Regions from separate parts of the Bradyrhizobium sp. NC92 genome, predicted to be linked through region 4. Evidence: predicted binding sites of a transcription regulator. Region 4 holds the regulator's gene; each other region holds the start of a gene.

Region 1 (4,124 bases), 1.7 Mb from region 4:
CCGGCCTCCTCCAGCGCGCGGTCGAGCATCTGCCCGGCCGGGCCGACGAAGGGGTGACCGGCGAGGTCTTCCTTGTCGCCGGGCTGCTCGCCGACCAGCATGATGTTGGCATTCTTCGGGCCTTCGCCGAACACGGTCTGCGTCGCGTCCTTGTACAGATGGCAGGCGCGGCAATGCGCGGCCTCCTCGCGGAGCGTTTCGAGATCGTCGGCAGCTGGCTTGCGTTTCATCGGAGCCTCCGGCCGCTTCTGAGGCTTATGCGGATCGGTTGCGGCATTGGCGATCATGGCACCGGTCATGCGTTCGGCGTCCTCGATCAAGGGCTTAATGATCGAAGCCTCGGGCAGGTTCCTCCAATATTTCTTCGGCATCTCGGCCTGCATCGCCTTCACCTTGAGCCGGGCCGGATTGAAGATGCTGGCGTAGTAATGCCGCCAGGTTTCCTCGAGACGGTCTTCGCCCGGCGCCTCGCTCTTGCTGACGCCCGGCGTGAACGAGAGCGCATGGCCGTCCCAATGCGCGCAGAGGTCCGGGGTCAGGATCGACCAGGGCATGTCGGCAAAGCGCTTGGCGAAGAACGGCGCGGCGAGCTCGACGATATGATGCTCCGGCTCGAACCAGGCGACGTAATGCGCCTGGCGTTCCCGGCCGATCTCGCGGAAGCGGACGAAGGCATGCATCTTGTGCTCGTCGCGATAGACCGCTTTCGCCATGGAAGTGACGCGCGCGACATCAGGATCGGTCGCGACCTCGATGAGATCGTGGTTGTCCTTCAGCCGGAACAGCAAGCGATAGAGGATCGCAAAGCGCTCGCCGTCGCGGTGCAGGATCGCCGCCTTGGCGAGCTCGACGAATTTGCCTGATACGTTGAAGGTACCGTCGTTCACCTCGAGGATCGGAGACGGCGCGGGGGACGCGAACAACTCGGCTTCGCCGCCTTGCACGGTCCAGGTGACGTCGCTGGGCGGCACGTGGTGAAGCACGAGGCTGCGCGCGGCATTGCGCCAGCCGTCGAAATCGGTTTCGGTGTCGAGGGTGATGTACTGCATCAGAAGCCAAATCCCAGTTGCGTTGCCTTCGGCTTGAACCGTTCGATCAGCCCGGCGGAATCGAGACGATGCGATGAGGGGCGGTGATCGCTGAGGACGATGAACGGCAGCGCCTTGTTGCGTGGCACATGCAGCCGCGCGAGATCGGCGAGGCGGATCGTGGTGGTGCGCCTTGTTGCGATGATGCGGTCGACCGTCCTGGTGCCGAAGCCCGGAACGCGCAGCAGTTCCTCACGGCTGGCGCGGTTGACGTCGAGCGGGAAGCGGTCGCGGTGGCGCAGCGCCCAGGCGAGCTTGGGATCGATGTCGAGCGGCAGCATCGCGCTGTCGTCGACGATCTCGCCGACGTCGAAGCCGTAGAACCGCATCAGCCAGTCGGCCTGGTAGAGCCGGTGCTCGCGCAGCAGCGGCGGCGCGCGCAGGGGCAGTGCGCGGCTGGCATCGGGGATCGGGCTGAAGGCGGAGTAATAGACGCGCCGCAGCCGGTAGGCGCCGTAAAGGTTGGCGCTGGTGTGGAGAATGGTGTGATCGGAGGCGCTATCTGCGCCGACGATCATCTGCGTACTTTGGCCTGCGGGCGCGAAGCGCTGCGGCTTGGCCTTTGTTTTCGTTGTGCGGTTCTCCTCGGCCTCGTCCAGCTTCAGCCGCAGCCGGCCCATGGTGCGGCGGATCGCGCGCACGTCCTTCTCCGGCGCGAATTGCTGCAGGCTCGTCTCCTCAGGCATCTCGATGTTGATCGAAAGGCGGTCGGCATATTTGCCCGCCTCCGCGATCAGCGCGTCGTCGGCCTCGGGAATGGTCTTGAGATGGATGTAGCCGCGGAAGTGATGCTCCTCGCGCAGTTTGCGCGCGACGCTCACCACTTGCTCCATCGTGTAGTCGGGGCTGCGGATGATGCCGGAGGAGAGAAACAGGCCCTCGATGTAGTTGCGCCGGTAGAAGTCGAGCGTGAGCTTGACCAATTCGTCGATGGTGAAGCGGGCGCGTGCTACGTTCGAGGACGCGCGGTTGACGCAATAGAGGCAATCGTAATTGCAGGCGTTGGTCAGCAGCACCTTGAGCAGGGAGATGCAGCGTCCGTCCGGCGCGTAGGAATGGCAGATGCCCATGCCTGGCGCGGTCGAGCCCATGCCCTTGCCGTCGCTGGAATCCCGCTTCTCGGTGCCGCTGGAGGCGCAGGATGCGTCGTATTTGGCGGCATCCGCCAGAATCTCCAGTTTGCGTTGCACGTCCATTTGGAAATCCCTTTGATTCAACTCATGAATCCGACAGCGCGCCAATTCGATTGACTCTTCGAGCACCGTTAGCTTTATATTAGAACATATCATGAACAAATGAGCCAGCCGTTGGTTCTTCTTTTGAAGACCACGGCACCAATTCCTGAAGGAGCGGCGAGCATGAGCGGCGCACGCATCAGCGCGCTTGCGACCTTGCGCAGCCAGATCGAGCGCATCGAGACGGCGGAGGTCGTGCATCAACACGATCGCGTCGCGCTCGGCCACAGCGAGGCCGACAGCGCGCTGAAGGGCGGGCTCGCGCGCGCGGCAATCCACGAGGTGTTTTGCGAGGGGCGCCAGGGCGCGGCCGCGACGGGCTTTGTCATGGGGCTTGCGGGACGCGTGAGCGCGCGTCGGCCGCTGCTGTGGGTGCGACAGGATTTTTCGGAGCTCGAAGCCGGTGCGCTGTCGATGAGCGGGCTTGCCGAACTCGGCCTCGATCCGCGCCGTGTCGTGATGGTGCGCGCGGCCGATGTCGAGAGCGCGTTGCGCACCTCGGCGGATGCGCTCGCCTGCGATGCGCTCGGCGCCGTCATGCTCGAGCTCTGGGGCGAGACCAGACAGTTCGATCTCGTGGCAAGCCGCAAGTTGACGCTGGCCGCGCAAGGCTCGGGCGTTACCGGCCTCTTGCTGCGGATGGCGGCGCAGCCGCTGCCTTCGACCGCGGAAACACGATGGATGCTGCGGGCGGCGCATTCGCCGCCGGGCTCGGTGTGGAGTGCCTGGGGCGCGCCGGTGTTCGATGCCGAACTCTTGCGCAATCGTCATGGCCCATGCGGCCGGTGGATCATGGAATGGAATTGTGATGAGTGCCAGTTCAGTGAACCGTCGACGTATCCTCAGCCTGTGGCTGCCGCGCCTGCCCATCGACAGGATCCAGCGGTTCTTCAACAGCGCCGGGTTGGGTAAGACCAATCATGAGCCTGATATCGTCGTCATCAAGGACAACAATGCGCTGGTGATCCATGCGCTGGACGAGGCCGCCGAGCGCCTCGGCCTGTATATCGGCCAGCCGCTCGCCAATGCGCGGGCGATGTGTCCGGACCTGCGTGTGTTCGACGCCGACCCTGTCGCTGATGCCAAGACGCTCAGCGATATCGCCGACTGGTGCGATCGTTTCACGCCGCTGGTGGCGCTCGATGCGCCGCACGGGCTGTTTCTTGACATCACCGGCTGCGCCCATCTGTTCGGCGGTGAGGCCGCGCTGCTCAAGACGCTGGTCCGCGCGCTCGGCCGGCAAGGCTTTGCCGTCAGCGCGGCGATCGCCGGCACCTCGATCTGCGCCCGCACGCTGACGCGGCAGGCATCCGGCACCATCGTTGCCGATGGCGGCGAGGCGGAGGCGATCAGGTCGTTTCCAGTCTCCGCGCTCGGTGCAGGTGAAGCCAACACCACCGGTCTGCGTCGCGCCGGGCTGAAGACCATCGGCGATGTCGCATCGCGCAGCGCCTCCGAGATCACGGCGCGGTTCGGCGCGCGCTTCTCCACGCTGCTCGCCCATGCACTGGGGCAGGGCGATGCGCCGATTAGCCCGCGAAAACCGCTGCCCGATTACATTGTGGAAAAACGCTTTGCCGAGCCGATCGCGACCGACACCATGATCGCGATGACGCTGTCGCGGCTGGCCGACACGCTTGTTACGTCCATGGAGAAGCAGGGCAAAGGCGCACGGCGACTTGAAGCGGCATTCTTCCGCACCGATGGCGTGGTGCGCACGATCACGGTCGAAACCGGACGTCCCGTAACGCGAAGCGCCGTGATCGACCGCCTGTTCCGCGAGCGGCTCGATGCACTCGCA
Region 2 (4,124 bases), 110 kb from region 4:
GAGGAGCGGGATAGCGTCAGATAATTGAGGCCGACGTCGAGCAGGAAGGTGAGGCGCTCGCGGATCTCCTTCAGGATGCGGCCCGCGATCTCGTTCTGCTGCGCGTTCAGCGCCTCCGGCACGGTCTCGAACCATGCGCCGGCGCCCTTCACGGACAGCTCCGAGATTTCGCCGATATGCTTGCCGCCGACCTTGACGCAGAGCGCCTCGGGCTTGAGTCGAAAGCCTTTGCAACCCTCGCAGGGCACGTCGTGGAAATATTTCGCCAGCTCCTCGCGCGCCCACTCGCTTTCGGTCTCGCGGTAGCGGCGGTTGATGTTGGTGATGACGCCCTCGAACGGCTTCTTGGTGTCGTAGGAGCGCACCCCGTCCTCGTAGGAGAACTTGATCTCGTCCTCGCCCGAGCCGTAGAGGATCGCGTTTTGCGTCTTCTTCGGCAGGTCCTTCCACTTGGTGTCGAGTGTGAATTTGTAATGCTTGCCGAGCGCGGTCAGCGTCTGCACGTAATAGGGCGATGACGATTTGGCCCAGGGCGCGATCGCGCCCTTGCGCAGCGTCAGATCCTTCTCGGGGATGACGAGGTCCTCGTCGACATGCTGCTCGACGCCGAGGCCGCCGCAGGCGGGGCAGGCGCCGTAGGGATTGTTGAAGGAGAACAGGCGCGGCTCGATCTCGGGGATGGTGAAGCCGGAGACCGGGCAGGCGAACTTTTCCGAGAACAGAATGCGCTCGGGGCCGCTCTTGTCGTGGATCTTTGCGGTCTTCTTCTTCTCTTCTGCGGGGACGGCCGCCGCGGGAGCGTCGGCGAACTCGACGACGGCGAGGCCTTCGGCGAGCTTCAACGCGGTCTCAAAGCTCTCGGCGAGGCGCTGGCCGATATCGGCGCGCACCACGATGCGGTCGACGACGACATCGATGTCGTGCGGGAACTTCTTGTCGAGGTTAGGGGCTTCCGCCAGCTCATGGAAGGTGCCGTCGATCTTGACGCGCTGAAAGCCCTTCTTGAGCCACTCGGCGAGCTCCTTCTTGTACTCGCCCTTGCGGCCGCGCACGACGGGGGCGAGCAGATAGAGGCGGGTGCCCTCGGGCAGCGCCAGCACGCGGTCGACCATCTGCGAGACGGTCTGGCTCTCGATCGGCAGGCCCGTGGCCGGCGAATAGGGCACGCCGACGCGGGCCCAAAGCAGGCGCATGTAGTCGTAGATCTCGGTGACGGTGCCGACGGTGGAGCGCGGGTTCTTCGACGTCGTCTTCTGCTCGATGGAGATCGCAGGCGAGAGGCCGTCGATCTGGTCGACGTCGGGCTTCTGCATCATCTCCAGGAACTGGCGGGCATAGGCCGACAGCGATTCGACGTAGCGGCGCTGGCCCTCGGCATAGATGGTGTCGAAGGCTAGCGAGGATTTGCCGGAGCCGGATAGCCCGGTGAACACCACCAGCTTGTCGCGGGGAATCTCGACGTCGATATTCTTGAGGTTGTGCTCGCGCGCGCCGCGGATCGTAATTGCGCGCAGGCTGGAGCCCGCGTTCTGTTGTTGGCGCTTCGCCCTGATCACTTCGTCCATCCCAGAGGTCCTCGAGGAATCCAAAGACGCGCGATCGCGCCAATGCAAAAGGCGCGCTTCGCCCGGAACCGGGATCGGCGCCGATGGGTATGGCAGCGAACGTAGGAAGAACGGCGGCGGATTTCCAGTGGGACTTGCGAATCGTCAACGGATTGTTGGCGCGCTGGCGGCATCTGGCAGCAGGAGCGCGCGGAACCGCTCGGAACAGCCCGCCCAAAGCAAAAGGCCGGCGCGAGGCCGGCCTTTCGTGACGATGTGACTTCGGCAGGGAAGATCAGTACTTCGCGACCACCGGGCCGCCGAAGGTGTAGTTGAGGCGAACGGTGCCCATGTCGACATCCTGCTTGATGCGGTCGGTCCGGTCGTTGATGCCAAGCACCGTGAAATTGACGTTGCGGCCGCCCATGAACAAGTGGTCGTATTCGATCGCAACGGACCAGTTCGGTGCGAAACCGAATTCGATGCCGGTGCCGACTGCGCCGCCCCAGCGCGTCTCGCTCGCGCTATCGAAGACCACGCCGCCGAGAAGGCCGTCATACTTGGCGTGCGTGACCGCGGCGCCGCCCTTCACGTACCAGAGCACGTTATTCCAGGCGTAGCCGACCTGGCCGGTGAACAGGCCGAGGGCATCGATTCTGGTCTGATTGACCACGGGTGCGAAAGCGGCGAGCGGGCTCGCGTTCGATCCCTTCAGGTTGGCCCAGTCGCCTTGGGCTTCAAGGCCGAACACCCAGTTAGCCGACTGCCAACGATAACCGACCTGGCCGCCGACGAGACCGCCGGTCGCGTTGTGACAGCCTTCGGACACGACCGGGATTGCCACACCGAGCACGGCATTGAGATCCCAGCAATTGCGGCTCGATGCACCGCCGCCGTTGATGCCGAGGTAGAAGCCGCTCCAGTTGTACACCGCGATCGGCGCCACCGGAGCCTTGGCGTAGGGGCGGGCCGCCAAATCGGCCGCCGAGGCCGGTGCCAACGCGCTGAGTGCGAACAAACTGGCCGAAGCCAGCAAAAGCTTCTTCATATCCATTCCCCACTTCCGTTTCTCATTCCGGTCTTCCGGAGAGCGGAAGAGCAGCGGACCTCATGACTCAAGTAACGTCATTGCTTTACACCATTGAAGCCAAAAGTTGTGTCACCCGGCCGCCACATCCGTCCGAAAACGCGAACGAACGGGGCGGCCGCAACAAATACAAAAAGGCCGGCGCGAGGCCGGCCTTTCGTAACGCGGGTGCGTCAGAGACGAAGCTTAGTACTTCGCGACGACCGGGCCACCGAAGTGATAGTTCACGCCGACCTGCACGGTGTGAAGGTTGAGCGTGCCGGTGTTCACCGGAGCGCCGATACCCGAGAAGTAGGTCTCGCCGCCCAGGCTGCGATAGAGATACTCGCCCTTGACTGACCACTGCGGCGCGAAGAATGCCTCGACGCCAGCGCCGACCGTCCAACCGGAATGCCACTTGCTGTCCGAGACGCTTGCGAAGGGCGAGCTGACGGTGATCTTGTTGTCGATCCAGGCGTAGCCGCCCGTAGCGTAGAACAGCACGTTGTTGACGGCCCAACCGATACGGCCGCGCACAGTGCCGAGCGCATCAATGCGCGAGCTCGTGGTCACGGGAACGATAGCGCCGCCAAAGAGAACAGGGGTGGTCACCGAAGCATTGACATCAGCCCACGAGCCGTCGGCTTCCACGCCGAACACGACGTTGCCGGTCTGCCAGTTATAGCCGCCGGTGCCGCCGACGAAGCCACCCTTCATCCGCGGGTCGCCGGAACCGTTCTCCCAAGCGCCGCCGCCGACGATACCGAGGTAGAAGCCGGTCCAGTTATAGACCGAGGCCACAGCCACCGGAGCCTTGGTGTAGGGGCGGGCTGCCAGATCAGCAGCCGAAGCGGGGGCCGCAAGAGCGAATACACAGGCCGAAGCCAACAAAACCTTTTTCATTTTCAACTTAATCCCAGTCCCAGTTTCTGTTGTTGCCTTCCGTCGCGGAAGGGCATCGGACTCAACGGCCCAACTGACGCCGTCTTTACACCACCAAAGCCGCAAGTTGTGTCTCCGAAAAGCCACAACAGTCGAAAAGGTGATGGTTGCTGACTCATCTACGTCCAGGCATCGTGCCGCAAAAAAGAAGGGCCGGCGCAGCGGGCCGGCCCTTGCATTCACTCACAAAATCAGAGGGATATCAGTACCTCGCGATCAGCGGGCCGCCGAAGCGATAATTCAACCGGACCAGGCCGATATCGACATCCTGGCTGATGCGATCGCTCCCGAACACGGCGCCCGCAGGCGTCGTGAAACCGATTGTGCGGTCGCCGAGGAAGATGTGGTTGTACTCGACGCCGAGCGTCCAGTTCGGAGCAAATCCGAATTCCAGGCCGGCGCCAACGGTGCCGCCCCAGCGGGTCTCGCGAGCCGACGCCAGCAGCGTGCCGGCGCCCGGCGTGCCGGCCGCGGCATAAACGTCGTACTTGTCCCCGACCACGGCGCCGCCGCCCTTCACATAGAACAAGACGTTGTTCCAGGCGTAACCGACCTGGCCGGTGATCAGGCCG
Region 3 (4,124 bases), 3.6 Mb from region 4:
GGCGCTGGTGGCCGTGATTGCCCTGGGCAGTGCGCTGGGGTCGTTCTGACGGAAAGCCGGCGTCAGCGATTGACGGACGGGCGAAGGTTGCACGCGTTCCCTGTCGTCCGCGCGCTGCCACTGTGCCGCTGGCCGGCCTGGCCGCACTACAAGTCGGGACCGGTGACGGAGGCGTCGAGCTATTTCTGCGCGCAGTGACCCTTCACCTCTCCCCGCGAAGACGCGGAGAGGGAGACATGCTCCGCTCATCCCGCCGCCATCGCCTGCGCGCCGCCGAGCAGTCGCGCATTGAGCCGGCCGCCGGAGAACAGCATGTCATCGAGGGCTTCGTCGATATCGGCGGAAATGACGGAATTGCCGCCATCGCGCGCGAGGCTCGCTTGTGCCAGGCGCCGCATCAATTCCTTGATGAATGCGCAACTCGTGCCTTCGCTGCGCCTGGCGGCTTCGGCGACGACGGCGTCGTCGAGTGGCAGTCCCTTGCCGTAGAGCCGGACCAGTTTGTTGCGGCCGGTCTCGTCGGGAAGCGGCACTTCGATGGCCTGATCTATGCGACCGGGGCGGCCCGCTAGGGCGCCTTCGAGTTGCTGAGGCCGATTTGTTGTCAGCACGAACAGGATGTCAGCGTCCTGCTTCAAGCCATCCATCTCGTTAAGTAATCGGTTGAGCAGCGGTTCTTCGCAGCCGCTCATGTTCTCGCGCTGCCGCGCGATGAGATCGACGTCTTCGATCACAACCATGGCCGGTTGCAGGAGGCGAGCGAGATTCATATAGGCGCCGAGCAGGCCGATTTGCTCCGCAGTGATGATCAGCGTCGTATGACCGGGCAGATGGGCCGCGAGATAGCGGATGGTGTGAGTCTTGCCCGTGCCGGGTGGGCCGTAGAGTAAGATACCCTTCCGGGTCGACTGTCCGAGGCGGCGCAGCACGTCCCGCGTGCCCACGAAGTTCAGGACGTTACGATCAAGTAGCCGTAACGTCTGTCCAGGCAGGATCACCTCGTCACGACTGACGGAAGGAAGCCGGTGCACTGTGATCCCGCGCGAGCGCCCACGGTAGTCGGAATCGGCATCGAGAGAGAGAATCTTGCCACGGTAGGTGCGCGCGGCCTGAACGGCGTCCTCCAGCGCGCTGAAGCACTGCTGGACAAGCGCTGAGCCTGCGGCCCCGGCCGGCGCCATGATTTCGATCCGCACGCCGACCTCGCGGCTGTATTCACGATGAATGGCCAGAAGCACCGCGTAGCGGAGACCAGCGGTTGCGCAAAGCCAAAGACCATTGTCGAGGCACTTGGCTGGTGTCGGTTCGCCGATATCGACGTCGTTGTACTGAAGCGGTGCGATCGTCGCCGCGAAACCGTCGTTCTGCATCAATCTCGACATGGATAGCGTCTCGTAGCGGCGGTCCTCGGCGATACCGAATAGCCGGACCGGAGACGCAAATAATCGGTCGATGGCGGCCTGGACGTCTGCCCGCATGTGGCCAGGAAATTGGCGTACCGTGGTCACCAGCTGACTCCGCGGCACATCGGCGAAGTGCCAATTCAAGACACCGAACGTGTAATTGAACTCCTCCGAGGGGAGGTCCCGCGATGCGCTTGCTGCTGCGAGTACGCAATCGGCGCACAGCCACACTGTGCGGTCCACCAATTGTGCTTCCGACTGCGCGATCGGTCGGCCGCAAAGCTCGCAGCAGGGCTTCGCCGTTTCGCTTGTGATCAGGAGTGGGTGGCCGGCGGCAGCGACACGACGCCTTGCAGATTCCAGCAGGGCTCCTGCGACCGGTGGTGGGTAGGGACCGCAGGCTGCCGCGCCATGCCTCTCCATGTCGGCAATCACGGAGACGGCTTCACTTTCCGACTTGCCGAAGACGCGACGCAACAGGTCAACGATGAATTCACGCGGAGTATCTTCGTCAGCATGCAGCACGAGCTGAGCCGGCACGGCCTCGACCTGAGTATCGCTCATGAAGTGTCCCCTTGAGCAACCTATAATTGATATGAACAAATAGGGAACATAAAAGGACGCGGCCGTCAAGCGTGACGGCCGCGTCGATTTGGTCGTTCGTTTTCGAGCTCTAATGCGCGCCACCTCCGCCACCCGGCGCCTTCACCCTTCGCGTCAGCAGCACCGCGATCGCGGCGAGGACCAGCACCACGCCGATCACGGCAAAGGTGTCGGAATAGCCCATCACCAGCGCCTGGCGCTTCACGGTCTTGCCGAGCGCGATGATGGCCTGCTCGCGTGCGGCGTTGGGATCGGGGACGCCGTGGGCCATGAAATAGTCCGTCATCTGCGCGATGCGGGCGCGGACCTCCTCGCGGCCGAGCGTGACCGAATGGCCGATGATGTTGGAGTGGAACTGCTCGCGTTTGGTGACGATAGTGGCGAGCACCGCGGTGCCGATGGCGCCGCCGAGGTTGCGCATCATGTTCGAGATGCCGGAGGCGGCCGCCGCATCCTGCGCCGCGACGCTGCCGAGGCTGAGTGCCGAGAGCGGCGCGAGCGTCAGCGCCTGGCCGACCGCACGCACGATGTTGGGCATCAGGAACTGATCGCCGGAATAATCGAGCGACATCTGGATGTTCATGAAGGAGCTCGCGGCGAACAGCAGCAGGCCCACGGTCGCGACATAGCGGCCGTCGAAACGCTGCATCAGCTTCGGCACCAGCGGAATCAGCAGAAGCTGCGGCAGCCCGGTCCAGGCCAGCACGTTGCCGATCTGCTCGGCATTGTAGCCCTGCACTTGGCCGAGATAGGCGGGCAGGAGATAGACCGAGCCGAACAGTGCGAAGCCGAGGAACACCGCCGCGATGGTGCCGATGCCGAAATTCCACTGCGTCAACAGGCGCAGGCGCAGCAGCGGCTTCTCCACCATCAGCTCGTTGGCGATGAACAGCGACAGGCTGATCACGGCGATGACCGCGAGCCGCACGATGAAGGGAGAGCCGAACCAGTCGTCCTTGTTGCCTTCTTCCAGCACGGCTTGCAGCGAAGCGAGGCCGATCGCCATGGTCGCGATGCCGAACCAGTCGCCTTCGCGCAGCAAAGCGAGGTTCAGCGGTTGGCGCTCCAGCGTGAAGAACAGCGTGGTCACCATCACCGCCGTGGGCAGCACGTTGACGAAGAAAATGGTCTGCCAGCCGTAATTCTCGGTGAGATAGCCGCCGATGGTCGGCCCGATCGCCGGTGCGAAGGTCACGGCGAGCGAGAACATGGCAAGGCCGATCGGCTGCTGGCCCTTCGGCAGCTTGGTGAAGACCAGCGTGAACGCCATCGGGATCAGCACGCCGCCGAAGAAACCCTGCAGGCCGCGCATCGCGATCATCGACGGCAGATCATGGGTGAAGGCGCAGGCGACCGAGAAGGCCGCGAACAGGCTCGCGAAGCTCAGGATGATGTTGCGGAACGAGAATACCCGAGACAGATAGTCGGTCAGCGGGATGACGATGATCTCGCCGATCAGATAGGACGTCGAGATCCAGGATCCGTTGTCGGCGCCGGTGCCGATGCCGCCCTCGATGTTGAGCAGCGAGGCGTTGGTGATCTGGATGTTCAGGATCGCCATGAAGGCGCCGATCATCGCCGCGAACACGGCGATCCAGATCGTGGCGCTGGCCCGATTGGGGTCGGCGGCGACGCGCTCAGGCGTCGCGGCCGGAATTGCTTGTGCTGGCGTCGATATTGAGAGGCTGTTTGACATGGCACGACCCTCCGGAAACAGGTTTTGCTTTGGGCGTCGCTGCCGCCTGAGCGGCCGGCGCTGAACGCGTTGCGATCGTCGGGATCACGGACATGCCGGGCCGCAGCGCGATCGGAGGCACCGTCCCGGCGTCCAGCGCGATCTTCACGGGAATGCGCTGCACGATCTTGGTGAAATTGCCGGTGGCGTTGTCGGGCGGCAGCAGCGCGAACTCCTGGCCGCTGGCCGGCGCGATGGAATCGACGTGACCATGCACGACTTGGCCCGGGAAGGTGTCGACCTCGATCTCGACGCTCTGACCGGCGCGGACATGCGTGAGCTGGGTCTCCTTGAAATTGGCGACGACATAGGTGCCCGTGGCCGGCACGATCGACATCAACTGCGTGCCCGCCTGCACATACTGGCCGACGCGCAAGGTGCGG
Region 4 (4,124 bases):
GTGGTTGATGGGAATCGGCATCGAGTGGATGGTCCTGGTCGCGCGCTGGGTGGCGGCCCTGCCGGGCGCCGTCGGCCGCATTCCGGCGTTCGGGATCGCGCCGCTGATCGCGGCGAGCCTCGGGCTCATCGTGATGGGCCTGTTGCGCACGCCCTTGCGCTGGTCCGGCGCCCTGGTGCTGCTGGCGGCGATCCTCTGGGGGCTGTCGGTGCGCCAGCCTGATGTCCTGATTGCCGGGGATGGTGCGAGCGTCGCGGTCCGGGGCGCGGATGGGCGCTTGCAAGTGATCCGCGCCAGCAAGGACAGCTTCCTGCTGAAGGAGTGGCTGGCCGCCGATGCCGATCCGCGTGATGCCGGCAACGCCTCGTTGGCGAGCAGCGCGTCATGTGACGAGTCCGGTTGCGTGGCGCCGCTCGCGGACGGACGGCTGATCGCGTTGGCGACGCGCATCGACGCGCTGGCCGATGATTGCAGCCGCGCCGCGCTGGTGGTGACGGCGCGGCCCGCGCCGCCCGACTGCGCGGCGATGGTCGTCGATCGGGCGCGTCTTGCCAGTCAGGGCGCGCTGGCTCTGACGCGAAGCGGAGAGGGTTTTTCGGTGCAGGCGGTGAGGGCGAGAGGGGCAAGCCGTCCTTGGCTGCCGGCCGGCGCCGGCGAGGGGGATTTCGACGGCAGCCTCGTGCCGAAGACGGCCGTGCCTCGCAACCGGGACGCAACGCCATCGGAGGCCGACTTGCAGGCCGACGATTGAAGATCGATGCGGGGAAAATCGGTCCGACGGGATCCCGCAGGACGCAAACCATACCATCTCGCCGGCCGCGGCCGGCGATGGCATTTGAATTTGGCCCTCGACTTTTCGGTCGGGGCCGACGGCGTCAGCCGATCGGCAGGCGCGTGATCGTGGGCCGCGTGTCGGCGACGATCTGCGGCTTGTGCTCGCGCTCGATGGCTTGCTGCGTCACCGGCAATTGCAGCACGGTCGCGCGCTGGCCTTCGACGAGCTGCGTCACCAGCACGTACTTGCCGTCCGGAAATTCGATCGCGTCATGATGGCGATCGGGAATGTGCGGGTCGATCTTGCCGAACTTGCCGACGCGGGAGTTGACGGTTCGCGTCCAGATCCAGCGGTTGTCATAGCGGACGTTATCGGCGAAAGCGAGCTCCGTTCCCGGCAGCAGACAGACCGCGACGGAGAGATCGGCTTCGGAGGCGAAGCCGCGCGTCGAGGTGCCGCGGAAGGTTGTCGTGACGATCGTCTCGCCAACTTCGGCGGGGCGCGTCGCGACGGCATGCAGGCTATAGTCACACATCGGGTGCTCCTCATACTGGGATAGCGACCCGCGTCTCTTTCGAGGCGCAGGCCTCTATCAGAGTGGAAGCCTCCAACGCTCTGCTCGGTTATGGGCAAATCTGCGGCTCGCATCCGCAGCACGCGATCACATTATCTTTCCCGGATTCGATAGGAACAAACCTCGCGTCCTTGCATTTGGCCCGCACTATCGGCGCTGTCGGCACAACTCTACCGGCGGAGCGAAATGGCCGCGTGTCCGCATGGGCGAGTGTCGCGCGGGAAGAGGCGCCGAACAGTCAGCGCAGAACCAGAAAGACCATCCAGCCGGAGCGGACAAGTATCCGCTCCAATCTTGGATCGACGATCGAAGCGCGCGTAGCGCTTACTTCCGGTATCAGTACTTCCGGTAAAGCCCGATCAGCTTGCCCTGGATCTTCACGCGGTTCGGCGGAAGAATGCGGACCTCGTAGGCGGCATTGGCGGGCTCGAGCGCGATCGAGGCGCCGCGGCGGCGGAAGCGCTTGAGCGTGGCCTCCTCGTCATCGATCAGCGCCACCACGATGTCGCCGGTATTGGCGGTCTCGTTGCGCTGGATCAGCGCCATGTCGCCGTCGAGGATGCCGGCCTCGACCATCGAATCGCCGCGCACCTCGAGCGCGTAGTGCTCGCCGGAGCCGAGCATGTCCGGCGGGACGCTGATGGTGTGGCTGCGGGTCTGCAGCGCCTCGATCGGCGTGCCGGCCGCGATGCGGCCCATCACGGGCACCGCGACGGGGCGCTCGCCCTCATCCGCGGGCGGGCTGGAGCTCGCGCGCACCTTGCCGAGATTGCCCTCGATGACGCTCGGGGTGAAGCCGCGGCGATTGCCGGCTGCGGCCTGGAGCTCGGGCAGCTTGATCACCTCGATGGCACGGGCGCGGTTGGGCAGGCGGCGAATGAAGCCGCGCTCCTCGAGCGCAGTGATCAGGCGATGAATGCCTGACTTCGAGCGCAGGTCGAGCGCATCCTTCATCTCGTCGAAGGACGGCGGCACGCCGCTTTCCTTCAGACGTTCGCTGATGAACCGCAGAAGCTCGTATTGTTTGCGCGTCAACATCTCGACCAAAGTCCCCCGGTTGATGTCGTTCGATTCCGAGACGATGAAGTCGGCAATAAGCCGCTACATCCTCGAAACAAATCATGAACGGACACTATATGTTCGATATGTGTTCCGCAACTGCTTAATTTATAGTGAACGCGGCCAAACTCGCGGAATGCGTGTGGCTCGGCAGCTCAGACGGGCAGCCGCAGCACCTCGCAAGGCGTGCCGGCCTCGGCCTTCGGCGCGAACGGTGCGCGCACGAGAAGTACCTGTGCCGCAGCGAGATTCGCAAGCAGGGAGGAGTCCTGGTGGCTGACGGGAAGGGCGACGCGCGTGCCGTCGTCGCGCACCTCCAGCCGCGCACGCAGATAATCCTCGCGCTGATCGTTGGCGCCGAGGTCGCGGCCCAGCACGGCGCGCTCGCGCTGATGATGAATCACTGAACCGCCCGACAGGGCCCGAATCAAGGGCACCATGAACAGGAAGGCGCACACGTATGACGACACGGGATTGCCGGGCAGGCCGATCACGCGCATCGCGCCGAGGCGACCATGCATCATCGGCTTGCCGGGCCGGATCGCGATCTTCCAGAACGCCATCGCGATGCCTTCGCCCTTGAGCGCCTGCTGGACCAGATCGTGGTCGCCGACCGACGCACCGCCGGTCGTGACCAGGATGTCGGCACCGCTCTCGCGCGCGCGGCGTATGCCGGCGGACGTGGACTCCAGCGTATCGGCGGCAATTCCGAGGTCGATGGTCTCGGCGCCCTCGCTGCGGGCAAGGGCGTGCAGGGCATAGCCATTGGAATAGACGATCTGACCGGGACCAGGCGCGGTGCCCGGCATGACCAGCTCGTCGCCGGTGGCGAGAATCGCGACTCTCGGGCGGCGGATAACGCCGAGATGAGGATGATTCATTCCGGCGGCGAGGGCGAGATCGCGCTCGGTGAGACGGATTCCCTTGCGCAGCAGCACGTCGCCTTCGCGGAAGTCCACCCCCGCAGGGCGGATGTGCCGGCCGCAAATTGCGGCTTCCTTGATCGTGACATGCGTGCCGTCGGCAATTGTGTCCTCCTGGATCACGACGGCATCGGCGCCGTCGGGAACGACGCCGCCGGTGAAGATCCGCACGGCTTCGCCGGGGCCGACCCTTCCCGCGAACGGCCGACCCGCCGCGACCTCACCGACGACGGTCAGCCTGGACTCGATGGCCGCGTCGGACGCGCGCACGGCATAGCCGTCCATCGCCGACATCGCCTCCGGCGGCTGCGTGCGCCGCGCCGCGACATCGCGTGCGAGCACACGATGGTGGGCCTCGTCGAGGCAAACCATCTCTTCAGCCAGCGGCTCGGCGCCGGCTAGCACCGCGGCGAGTGCGTCAGAAACCGGCATCAGGGCCACGGGCGAACTCCGCAACAAATCAGGACTCGGTCGGCAAGTTCTAGCTGAGCGGAGGGACTGAAGCAAAAAGGCCTCCCTGGCCAGCAAGAAGCCACACTTCCTTTCGGTCTCGGGTCGGCTTATCTTCTGTCCATGACAAAACTGCTCGAAAAGGCGCTCAAGGCCGTGCGGCAGCTTCCTGCGGATAGCCAGGACGAGATCGCGCGCGCCATGTTGGCTTTGAGCGACGGCGGAGAGGAGGCTGAGGAAATGGATCCCGGCCACCTTGCGGCGGTCCTGGAGGGGCTTACACAAGCGAACCTCCGGCAATTTGCGTCTGACGCCGAGATCGAAGCAGCCTTTCGCCGCTTCG

Evidence for each region. The regulator LexA, encoded in region 4, represses DNA repair genes until DNA is damaged. The targets are predictions, from matches to a motif close to TGTTCNNNNTGTGTTCNG.
Region 1: a site for LexA is predicted at 2,365-2,382, ahead of N2602_RS13015 (putative DNA modification/repair radical SAM protein). Genes of this name have one in related genera too.
Region 2: a site for LexA is predicted at 1,661-1,678, ahead of uvrA (excinuclease ABC subunit UvrA). Genes of this name have one in related genera too.
Region 3: a site for LexA is predicted at 1,999-2,016, ahead of N2602_RS04420 (ATP-dependent Clp protease adaptor ClpS). Genes of this name have one in related genera too.

Annotation. Positions count from the first base shown of each region.
Region 1 covers NZ_CP104171.1:2,792,068-2,796,191, forward strand. The annotation lists gene N2602_RS13010 (UdgX family uracil-DNA binding protein) at 1-1,049, opposite strand, end outside; gene N2602_RS13015 (putative DNA modification/repair radical SAM protein) at 1,049-2,284, opposite strand; gene N2602_RS13020 (ImuA family protein) at 2,447-3,235, shown strand; gene N2602_RS13025 (DNA polymerase Y family protein) at 3,132-4,124, shown strand, end outside.
Region 2 covers NZ_CP104171.1:4,397,616-4,401,739, reverse strand. The annotation lists gene uvrA (excinuclease ABC subunit UvrA) at 1-1,565, opposite strand, end outside; gene N2602_RS20580 (outer membrane protein) at 1,840-2,592, opposite strand; gene N2602_RS20575 (outer membrane protein) at 2,818-3,513, opposite strand; gene N2602_RS20570 (outer membrane protein) at 3,755-4,124, opposite strand, start outside.
Region 3 covers NZ_CP104171.1:946,317-950,440, forward strand. The annotation lists gene N2602_RS04410 (GntP family permease) at 1-49, shown strand, start outside; gene N2602_RS04420 (ATP-dependent Clp protease adaptor ClpS) at 246-1,967, opposite strand; gene N2602_RS04425 (DHA2 family efflux MFS transporter permease subunit) at 2,077-3,702, opposite strand; gene N2602_RS04430 (HlyD family secretion protein) at 3,644-4,124, opposite strand, start outside.
Region 4 covers NZ_CP104171.1:4,505,597-4,509,720, reverse strand. The annotation lists gene N2602_RS21115 (ComEC/Rec2 family competence protein) at 1-751, shown strand, start outside; gene N2602_RS21110 (hypothetical protein) at 876-1,310, opposite strand; gene lexA (transcriptional repressor LexA) at 1,686-2,387, opposite strand; gene glp (gephyrin-like molybdotransferase Glp) at 2,564-3,772, opposite strand; gene N2602_RS21095 (hypothetical protein) at 3,905-4,124, shown strand, end outside.